Linked DNA regions of Parashewanella spongiae. The protein of the gene in region 2 binds, or shares a complex with, the protein of the main gene of each other region. Links are inferred from orthologs where the notes say so. Each region holds a gene or a part of one and is shown on either strand. Other genes may lie near its edges.

The links.
Region 1: the proteins of groL (region 2) and metK are in contact, whole or in part, in a cryo-EM structure (PDB 8P4O), measured with the Escherichia coli proteins. The link is inferred for Parashewanella spongiae from one-to-one orthologs.

The regions. Positions count from the first base shown.
Region 1 is NZ_CP037952.1:4,512,642-4,517,279, reverse strand. What follows is about bases 192-3,179. They hold metK (methionine adenosyltransferase), read right to left. Parts: upstream 2,268-3,179; coding sequence 1,116-2,267; downstream 192-1,115. Other genes in these bases: E2I05_RS17930 (hypothetical protein), read left to right, coding at 2,961-3,179; E2I05_RS17940 (hypothetical protein), read right to left, coding at 192-689. Also shown: more of E2I05_RS17940, read right to left, coding at 1-191; more of E2I05_RS17930, read left to right, coding at 3,180-4,211; E2I05_RS17925 (hypothetical protein), read left to right, coding at 4,199-4,638. UniProt on the Escherichia coli protein: Catalyzes the formation of S-adenosylmethionine (AdoMet) from methionine and ATP.
Region 2 is NZ_CP037952.1:5,193,522-5,198,796, forward strand. The notes cover bases 913-3,782. They hold groL (chaperonin GroEL), read right to left. Parts: upstream 3,238-3,782; coding sequence 1,588-3,237; downstream 913-1,587. Other genes in these bases: E2I05_RS20620 (co-chaperone GroES), read right to left, coding at 3,296-3,586. In the rest of the region: E2I05_RS20605 (hypothetical protein), read left to right, coding at 1-316; E2I05_RS20610 (hypothetical protein), read left to right, coding at 316-594; E2I05_RS20625 (MATE family efflux transporter), read left to right, coding at 4,359-5,275.

The DNA.
Region 1 (4,638 bases), 680 kb from region 2 along the record:
TTGTCATCAGAACAAAGTTCAGCAAGCTCAGAATTGTAGCGCCTTAACTGAATATTGAGGTTCATTAAACTGGTACAAATGTTGAATTGTTCAAGGTATTCACGACGAGAACAGTCAGTTCTTTTTGGGGGGAGTGACTTCCTTGAATTTTGAAGACGCTGTTGTCGACTTTCACTGTTTTTAATTAACATGGTTAATTCACAGATCCTGTCTTTGATAATGTTTTGGGTACTTCTTATTGCCGGTTTAGGTACGTGAAGTTCGCGAATGGAAGGCATTTTTGTATTTTGTATTTTTAGGATGTGCTTTTTGATTGATTCTTGCCTTAATTGATCTGTTTTATTTGATTTAATTAAAAATGATTTTGCACTGTGGGGTATAGCAGCAAATTTTAGTTTATAGACTTCATGAAGTGAAACTAATTTTTCTTTATTTTCAACGTCTAGCTGCTTGTTAGTTGTCCTAACTAGGCTTCCGTTAGATGGTTTTTGGGTATGTTTTAATCGGTGTGTTTGGTTAGATGGATGAGGAGCGGATTTTTCACTTTCTGATAATGGTGTTGATTGAAACTTCTCTGCGTGATCAGAAGTCGCAGTCGTTGATTTTTGTTGTGTTACAGCTTGAGAAGTGAAGTGTTCTTCTCCATGGTATTGATCTCGGGAAGAGTTGAAAGGTGTTGCAGTTATCATACTACGATCCTCCATCAATTTTAGCCAAAGTCATTGATATAGAAAAAGTCTTATACAGAGTTATATAACAGAGCATATGGTTTTACATGGTTAGCTGGATAAGAGCAATTTTTCACCTGTAAAATGAACGAAACTTAATGTTTTTTTCGATTTACGAATAGCTAATACCAATTACAGTAATTAAATTCCCAGCTCAGAGCTATGTATGTGTTCAAAGTACAAGTGAAATTGATGAAAACATAGTTATTACCGACATACAAAACTGTCGTTACTTTGTTTCCAGCCTGCGCTGGAGTGACGAGAACTCATCGGTATACTTTCTTCCGCAACTTTCCTAAGCTCATTTCCATTTTATCTGAAACGAGCTTAGTTAGAGTGACTTGTAAATACTGTTTGTATCAACAAAGAAAGTAAAATAGTGAAGCTTTACAAACCTGCGTCAGCTTTTAATACTTCAGCTTTATCCGTCGCTTCCCAAGGGAATTGGTTACGACCAAAGTGACCGTAAGCCGCAGTGTCTTGGTAGATAGGACGAGCCAAATCGAGCATTTCTGTTAAGCCATAAGGACGAAGATCAAAGTGTTGGCGTACCAGCTTAATCAGTACTTCTTCAGAAACTTTACCTGTACCAAAGGTTTCAACACTGATTGATGTAGGTTCTGCTACACCAATGGCATACGACACTTGGATTTCACAGCGAGCCGCTAAACCAGCAGCAACAATGTTCTTTGCTACGTAACGAGCCGCATAAGCGGCGCTACGGTCAACTTTTGAAGGGTCTTTACCAGAGAATGCGCCGCCACCATGTCGAGCCATACCTCCGTAGGTATCAACAATGATTTTACGACCTGTTAGACCACAATCACCTACAGGACCACCAATCACAAAACGGCCAGTTGGGTTGATGAAGTACTTAGTTTCATTACTCAGCCATTTTGAAGGTAACACTGGTTTAATGATGGTTTCCATCACGCCTTCAATTAAGTCGGTTTGATTGACACTGTCACAATGTTGAGTTGAAAGCACCACGGCATCAATCCCAACAATTTTTCCTTCATTATACGCAAAGGTGACTTGGCTTTTTGCATCAGGGCGTAACCATGGCAAGGTGTTGTCTTTGCGAACTTCAGACTGTCTTTTAACTAAAGCATGAGCATAAGTTACAGGAGCAGGCATAAGTACATCAGTTTCATCACTGGCGTAACCGAACATCAAGCCCTGATCGCCCGCACCTTGATCTTTTGGATCAGCACGGTCGACACCTTGGTTAATATCAGGAGACTGTTTACCGATAACGTTTAATATGGCGCAAGAGTCAGCATCAAAACCCATATCTGAATGGGTATAACCTATGTCTCTGACGGTTTTACGAGTGATTTCTTCGATATCAACCCAAGCCGAAGTTGTGATTTCGCCGCCTACCATTACCATGCCTGTTTTTACGTAGGTTTCGCAAGCGACACGAGCTTTAGGATCTTGAGTCAAAATTGCATCAAGAACGGCATCTGATATTTGATCTGCAATTTTATCAGGGTGACCTTCAGAAACAGACTCAGAAGTAAATAAATGTTTTGCCATTGGGGGAAATCTCATCAAATTAGGTTGATATGCCTCTGTATCTAGTACAACGGTTAATAAAAGTTAATTGAATAACCCTACAAAGTATAGAAGCATTTACATCTAGACGGCTATTTTAGTTCAGTTGCAGTTATTTTTCATCCCTTAATTGGGATTTTTAATATTTTAATTATTTTTATTTACGGTAAAAATAAATCTTACTTGCCGTTAACAAACGGAAAAACTTTAAAATTCAGTGAATAATACCAATTACAGTAATTAACTTCCCACTTAGCAAGAGCTAAAGGATTTCAGTACAAGGCGCAAGTTTGAAGTACTATATTCCCTACGGCCGCCATATAAAACTGGCGTTCAACGCACTTAGTGCTTTTGTCGGGATAATTCAAAAACTTGTAACCTAGTAATGGAATCCTTTAGCCTTGCCCTTCGGGAGCTTGTATGTGTCCAAATTACTACGCAAAACTGTCTCAACGTAGCAATGTAATAACGACAGTTTTGTATGTCGGTAATAACTATGTCTTCATCAATTTCACTTGTAATTTGAACACATACATAGCTCTGAGCTGGGAATTTAATTACTGTAATTGGTATAAGAGGTGAAAAAGGGTTGCCATTTCATTTAATGACAGGTGTTCATGTGTGAGTCAGCTAAAACAAGGTATAAAAAGATATTGTTAATAATTGAGCTATCTCATGTGGTCGTCATTACAAACTCAACTTACAAGCTACTTTTATGATCCCTTACCCGTATTAGTTGAAGATGAGACTCAACAACCAGACGAAACAAATAGTAGCCCCCATGTTGCTCAAGTTTCGGATGAACGTGACCTTGATTTGAATGGGTCTTCTACAGCTAAGGCTACTCTAGAACCAAGTCAAGCAGGAGAGCCAAAATTAACTTCTTCAATAAGCCCATTTGCTCCAGTTAGAAAAACGGCTTGTGCAAGTAAATTGCAAGCTTGTGCCCAAAAGCGATTTACACAAACAAATAAGGCAATAGTTTGGGCCATGCCTGAGGTGACATTCTTTGAGCTATATCAAGAAAGAGGCTTGCATGTGATCTTTCATGAAGCCCACCGATTTCTCATTAGAAGCATCAAAAAATTTTCAAATTTTCCACCAGAATCAACAGAAAATGATGTGTTAAATAAGACAGAAATGATGAAACTGATTTGTGAATGTTTAGGCTTGTTTAAACGATATAAATTGTATCGGGATACTTACCCAGACGAAGGCTGTTTTCTTGAGGGGTTTCATCAGAGAAGTGTGACTAACCTTTCTGTGATTGGATACCAAGAAATGCACCTTAAAATAATCGATGTTATTTTCAATTACTTTATATTTTTGCTGCAAAAATATGGGCTGTTTATCCTGATTGTTGACTTGATGCCAGCTCATTTAAAAGGGATTGGGAAGAAAGTTGATGAACTGTCAATTTTAATTTCAGGTCTTTTATCCGATCTTTTCCATGAAGACTTTTCATTAAATTTGCTGAAATTCATTCAAGAGTATTATTTGATTGCAGCAGCAGAAGAGCAAAAAGATAAGTTTCCAAATGCTTCGATGTTAAGCCTGTACTTTATCAGCGTCATTGCTCAAAGTTTGGTCGTTGTACATGGCTCTGAAGCACCCATCGTCCAACGATTTCGTGATAAATTACAAATCTATGAAGGGTTTGTCGAACGACTTGAATACGATGTTTTAACCAACTCAGAGATAAAAGAAAATAAATCACTGTATTATTATCATTTAACAAATGGATTTAGATATTACGCCTTTGTCATTAAACCAAAGAGTTGGGCCAGCATTATTAAGTTGGTTTTACCAGAATTGGAAGAATTGCCAGAGCTTCAGTTTAATATTACTTTGCGGGCTTTGACTGAAATGTTAGCAAGATACTTGAAGGCGGTGCAACACGACGATATGCCATTGTGGGGGAGGTGATTCATGGTCTTGTGTGTTTATTAAGCCACCCAAGAGTCTTCCCTTATATAGAAAAAAAACAGACTTTGAAGCCGTTAGTGCAAGAACTATCTAGGCGCCATAACCTAACGCTTCAAATGAAAAAAGATACATTCCCTGCTTCATATGGTCGTCAGAGCTTAGTACAAGAAAAAAAAGACTATTCAGTAAAACCTGAGCCATTGGTTTGGACGGTGAATACAAGCCTCAGTCTGAATGCGCACGAAATACAATTATGTGAATGTCTGGCTGCAATTACGACCCCTAAAAAACCTCCGAAACCTTATTTAAGCCTTGATGAATATAAACAACATAGGTCAAAGTTATTTTTTAACCGAGAAGAGCAACATAAAATATTAAATTTAATTGCATCCAGAGCTAAGAAGTTAAGGGAAAGTAACCCAAAAAC
Region 2 (5,275 bases):
GCTGACAGCCTGTGCTGAAATGGAGCGTTATGCCGAAGCCAAATCATTGGTATTGAACGATACAGATACAGACAGTTTAATGCAACAATGGGGCATCAAGCCTAATGTTGCCATTTACAATGCCTTTATTAAAGTATGTATAAAGGCTAAGAAATTTGACACTGAAATATGGTATTTAGAAAAAATAATGAACGAATGTAACATGAGTACTCCTTCACAAGTACATGCTCAACTTGCGCCGCTTGAAAAAGATAATTTCGCAAACATGATTGGTAAAGGGATAACACAAGGAATATATAAAAAAATGTTGGTTTAATGAATCATTGTATAGATTTACATATGGATAAAATCTTCGAAGGACATTCAGGCGATGGTACACATATTCGAGGTGTTCCATTAGCTTTCGCAAGATTATTATTTTGTTACCACAAAAAAAACAATGAACCCAAGATAACATCGATCATAACTGGATACCATGGCAATAATACGTTAAAAAATGGAATGATAAGTTTTCTCAAAGATGAATTTAGACTTGAGTTTATCGAGGATAAATTCAACTCAGGAATGATAGTATTGAGCGAGTATAGCCATTAACTTGATACTCGCGAGCACACTTTTTAGTATGATCGCATCATAGAACAACGACAATATTATAATGTTAACTGCATTTTTATTTAACCTGAATAAATCGGTTGGGAGCGTTCATATACGCAGAAAAAATTACTGATAGCAAAGCATGAATAGCAGCAAGTAGTGGTTACCGACATACAAAACTGTCGTTATTACATTGCTACGTTGAGATAATTTTGTGAAGTATTCTTTATAAACCAAAGTTTGTGCATACAAGCTCCCGAAGGGCAAGGCTAAAGGTTTCCATTACTGCGTTGCACGTTCTTGAATTATCCCGCCAAAAGACTAAGTGCGTTGAACGCCAGTTTTGTATGGCGGCCGTAGGGAATATAGTACTTCGAACATGCGCCTTGTACTGAAAACCTTTATTTCTTGCTGAGTGAGAGATTAACCTAAACGTTCATGATAGGCATAGATGTCATATGCGATTACTTTGGCTACTATTTTTCTATCACCCTACACCATGAAAATTGTATTCGCTGAGATTTGAAGATTATTTCCAACCTAAAGCTAAAAACGAAGTAATTTTTAGCTTTTATGCTTTCACTAACAGGCTTGGGAATAGGTGTTAGCGGCTATTTTCACGGTAAAACATCAGTTGAACGCTGAGTATATGAGTAACTGTTTGAGTCAATAAGATGACTTTATCATCATGGCTTTCACCCAATGAGTGAAGTGCTCTACGCTCACAAGCTTGCTAAAATGGCTGCTATCTGCGTTGTAACTTTTGCAAGTAGAATAACTACTTGCTGCAAGCTACGCCTTACTATCAGCCACTTTTTCTACGCTTGAGAACGCAGTCAACTGATGTTTTTAGGATTAATTACTGTAATTGGTATTAGATATCCATTTTCGCAGATGTCACGAGAAATCATGTTTATCCGTAACAAAAGAAAAACCGCAATCATAGACTACGGCTTTTCTTTTGAAACAGTAAACTAGGTTAGTTTAGGCCTATCACATCATGCCGCCCATTCCGCCCATTCCGCCCATTCCACTCATATCAGGTGCGCCGCCGGCTGGAGCTTCTTGCTCTTCTTCAGTTACCATCGCTTCTGTTGTGATCATAAGACCAGCAATTGATGAAGCAAACTGTAACGCACTACGAGTCACTTTAGTTGGGTCAAGAATACCCATTTCTAGCATATCGCCGTATGTGTCGTTGCCCGCATTGTAACCATAGTTACCACTGCCGTTCTTCACATTGTTGGCAACCACTGACGCTTCTTCACCAGCGTTATCCGCAATTTGGCGAAGTGGCGCTTCCATTGCACGTAGTGCGATTTCAACACCGTGTCTTTGATCTTCGTTCGAAACGTCGACGTTGCCAATCTTAGACGCCACACGAATAAGCGCGACACCACCACCAGAAACCACACCCTCTTCAACCGCTGCACGAGTCGCGTGAAGTGCATCTTCTACTAGTGCTTTCTTCTCTTTCATCTCGATTTCAGTAGCTGCGCCTACTTTAATTACTGCAACTCCACCAGCCAATTTCGCCATACGCTCTTGCAATTTTTCTTTGTCGTAATCAGAAGTTGACTCTTCAACTTGTTGCTTGATTTGTGTAACGCGAGCATTGATTTGCGCTTCTTCTCCTGTACCATCAATAATGGTTGTATTGTCTTTCGTGATAACTACACGCTTAGCTGTACCAAGATCTTCTAGAGTTGCTTTTTCAAGCTCCATACCAACTTCTTCAGCGATTACCGTACCGCCAGTAAGAATTGCGATGTCTTGCAGCATGGCTTTACGACGATCACCAAAACCAGGTGCTTTAACAGCAGCCACTTTAACGATGCCGCGCATGTTGTTGACTACTAGTGTTGCTAGTGCTTCACCTTCAACATCTTCAGCAATAATAAGTAGTGGCTTACCCGTTTTAGCTAGACCTTCTAGTAAAGGCAGTAATTCACGGATATTAGAGATCTTTTTATCAACCAAAAGGATGAATGGTGATTCTAGTTCAACGCTACCTGTTTCTTGTTTGTTTACGAAGTAAGGTGATAGATAACCGCGGTCAAACTGCATACCTTCCACTACATCAAGTTCGTTTTCCAGTGCTTGGCCTTCTTCAACCGTAATAACGCCTTCTTTGCCTACACGCGCCATAGCGTTTGCGATGATCTCACCAACGGTTTCGTCAGAGTTTGCTGAGATAGTACCCACTTGAGCAATCGCTTTTTCATCGCTGCACTCTTCAGATAAATCTTTTAATTCAACAACGGCCGCTTTAACGGCTTTTTCAATGCCGCGTTTAAGATCCATTGGGTTCATGCCAGCAGCAACCGCTTTAAGACCTTCCGTTACGATAGCTTGTGCTAAAACCGTCGCGGTAGTTGTACCGTCACCTGCTGCATCATTGGCTTTTGATGCAACTTCTTTCACCATTTGAGCGCCCATGTTTTCGAACTTGTCTTTTAGTTCGATTTCTTTTGCAACTGAAACACCATCTTTAGTGATCAGTGGAGCGCCAAAGCTTTTGTCTAATACAACGTTACGTCCTTTTGGACCTAAAGTAACTTTTACCGCGTTAGCAAGCACATTAACGCCTTTAAGCATTTTTACGCGCGCGTCATTTCCGAATAAGACTTCTTTTGCAGCCATGTGAATATATCCTCTGAATTTGGTTTAAATGAAAAAGAATCGTTTATTACGTTACTCGTTACGCAACAACAGCAAGAATGTCTGCTTCAGACATGATTAATACTTCTTTGCCATCTACTTTTTCTTTCTTAACGCCATAACCTTCGTTGAAGATAACAACGTCGCCGACTTGTACGTCCAATGCTTGAACCGTACCGTTTTCTAGAATGCGACCTTTACCAGTAGCCAAAACTTTGCCACGTGACGACTTTTCAGCAGCGCTGCCAGTCAATACAATACCGCCCGCTGATTTTGACTCTACTTCAAGCGGCTCAACAATAACGCGATCATGTAATGGACGAATATTCATTTATGGATTCTCCTGACGATTAATAGCCTATAGTTACAGGCAACTTATACTATGTTCTTAGCCTTAAACACCTTGGTTTATCTTATAAAATAAGAATAGGCTGACTTGATGATTGAGATATGGGGCCTGCCGTAAAAATACCAAGGGCTTGAAAATAAAAAAATTGGAAAATCAGCCCATAAAGGCTTTCCGTTTATTTTGATTCAAGCCATTGTGATGAAAACTTGTTAGAATTCTATTTATCATTACCTGACTAATACCAATTATGCTCAGCCAAAGTTACTGTAGGCTAGTTTAGCGCATTGAACAATATAGTTACTATATCGTCATTACAGATAGTTACTATATCGTCATACCAGCGTAGGCTGGTATCCAGTGGCTTTTCCAAGAAAAGAAAAAACACTAGGGGCTGTTTATCTTTCGTGATTATTTTTGCAGCGATAAATTGGTCGTTTTATACAAGACAGAGCTTGTGCGGTTTGGTATTCCAAATAAGCAAGCGATAACGCAGTAGAAATGACCAATTTACGCTGTCTTAGATGCTTTTGAGCGTTCACTGTTCTGTGTTGTAACCCGTTCACTTAGATGACTAAGCTTCACAGCTTACGCCTTGAACAGATAAACGCTCAAATAGCACAAAATTTAATCCTGAAAGATAAACAGCCCCTGGACTCCAGCCTACGCTGAAGTGACAGCAAAGTTAGCTGAGCTTTGTAGGTGATCAGGTATCCTTATGAGTCGTATTTTATGGAACTTTAACCGATAGTCACTTATGAAAGATAAACACGGATTGCTCAGTGCCCCTATCGGTCAAGTCTTGCTAAAACTAAGCCTACCTAATTTATTAGGTATTTTTACTGTGTTTGCATTTAATTTAGTGGATACGTTTTTCATCAGTCGCTTAGGGACTGTGCCACTGGCCGCCATCAGTTTTACTTTTCCTGTCACCCTCATCGTGATCAGTATCGCTATTGGAGTAGGTGCTGCTGTATCCACTAATTTAGGCCGCTTAATTGGCTCTGGCCAAGCCCCACATGCCCGAGTTTTTTTACATGATGCATTATTACTCAGCTTTCTAGTCGCCACTGGGCTTTGTTTGATCGGCAGCGCATCAATGCATTGGCTGTTTACTTTGATGGGCGCCAATGCCGAAAGCCTACCTTTAGTGAATGATTATTTGTTCATTTGGTATCTCGGCGCACCATTACTGGTTCTGCTCATGGTCGGAAACCAAGGACTAAGGGCCACTGGGGACACTCGCTCTCCTGCCATGATCATGACCATCAGCGCACTAATAAATTTAGTATTAGATCCATTGCTCATTTTTGGCATAGGCCCTTTTCCGCGCTTAGAAATGCAAGGCGCTGCTATTGCTAGCGTTATTTCTTGGATAGTGGCGATTGGTTTTTCAGGCCATTTGCTGATATTTAAACGAAAATTGGTTATTTTTGCTGAACATGACCGAGTGAGACTCAAGCAGAATTGGCAAAAGCTGGCTCACATTGCTCGTCCCGCTGCATTAATGTACCTCATTAATCCTTTAGCTAATGCTGTGCTAATGATGATGCTCGCTCGAATCGATCATTCTTCGGTGGCCGCTTTTGGTGCTGGTACTCGCATTGAATCATTAGCCTTGATTGTTGTGATGGCCGTATCATCAAGTTTAGTGCCTTTTATTGCACAAAACTT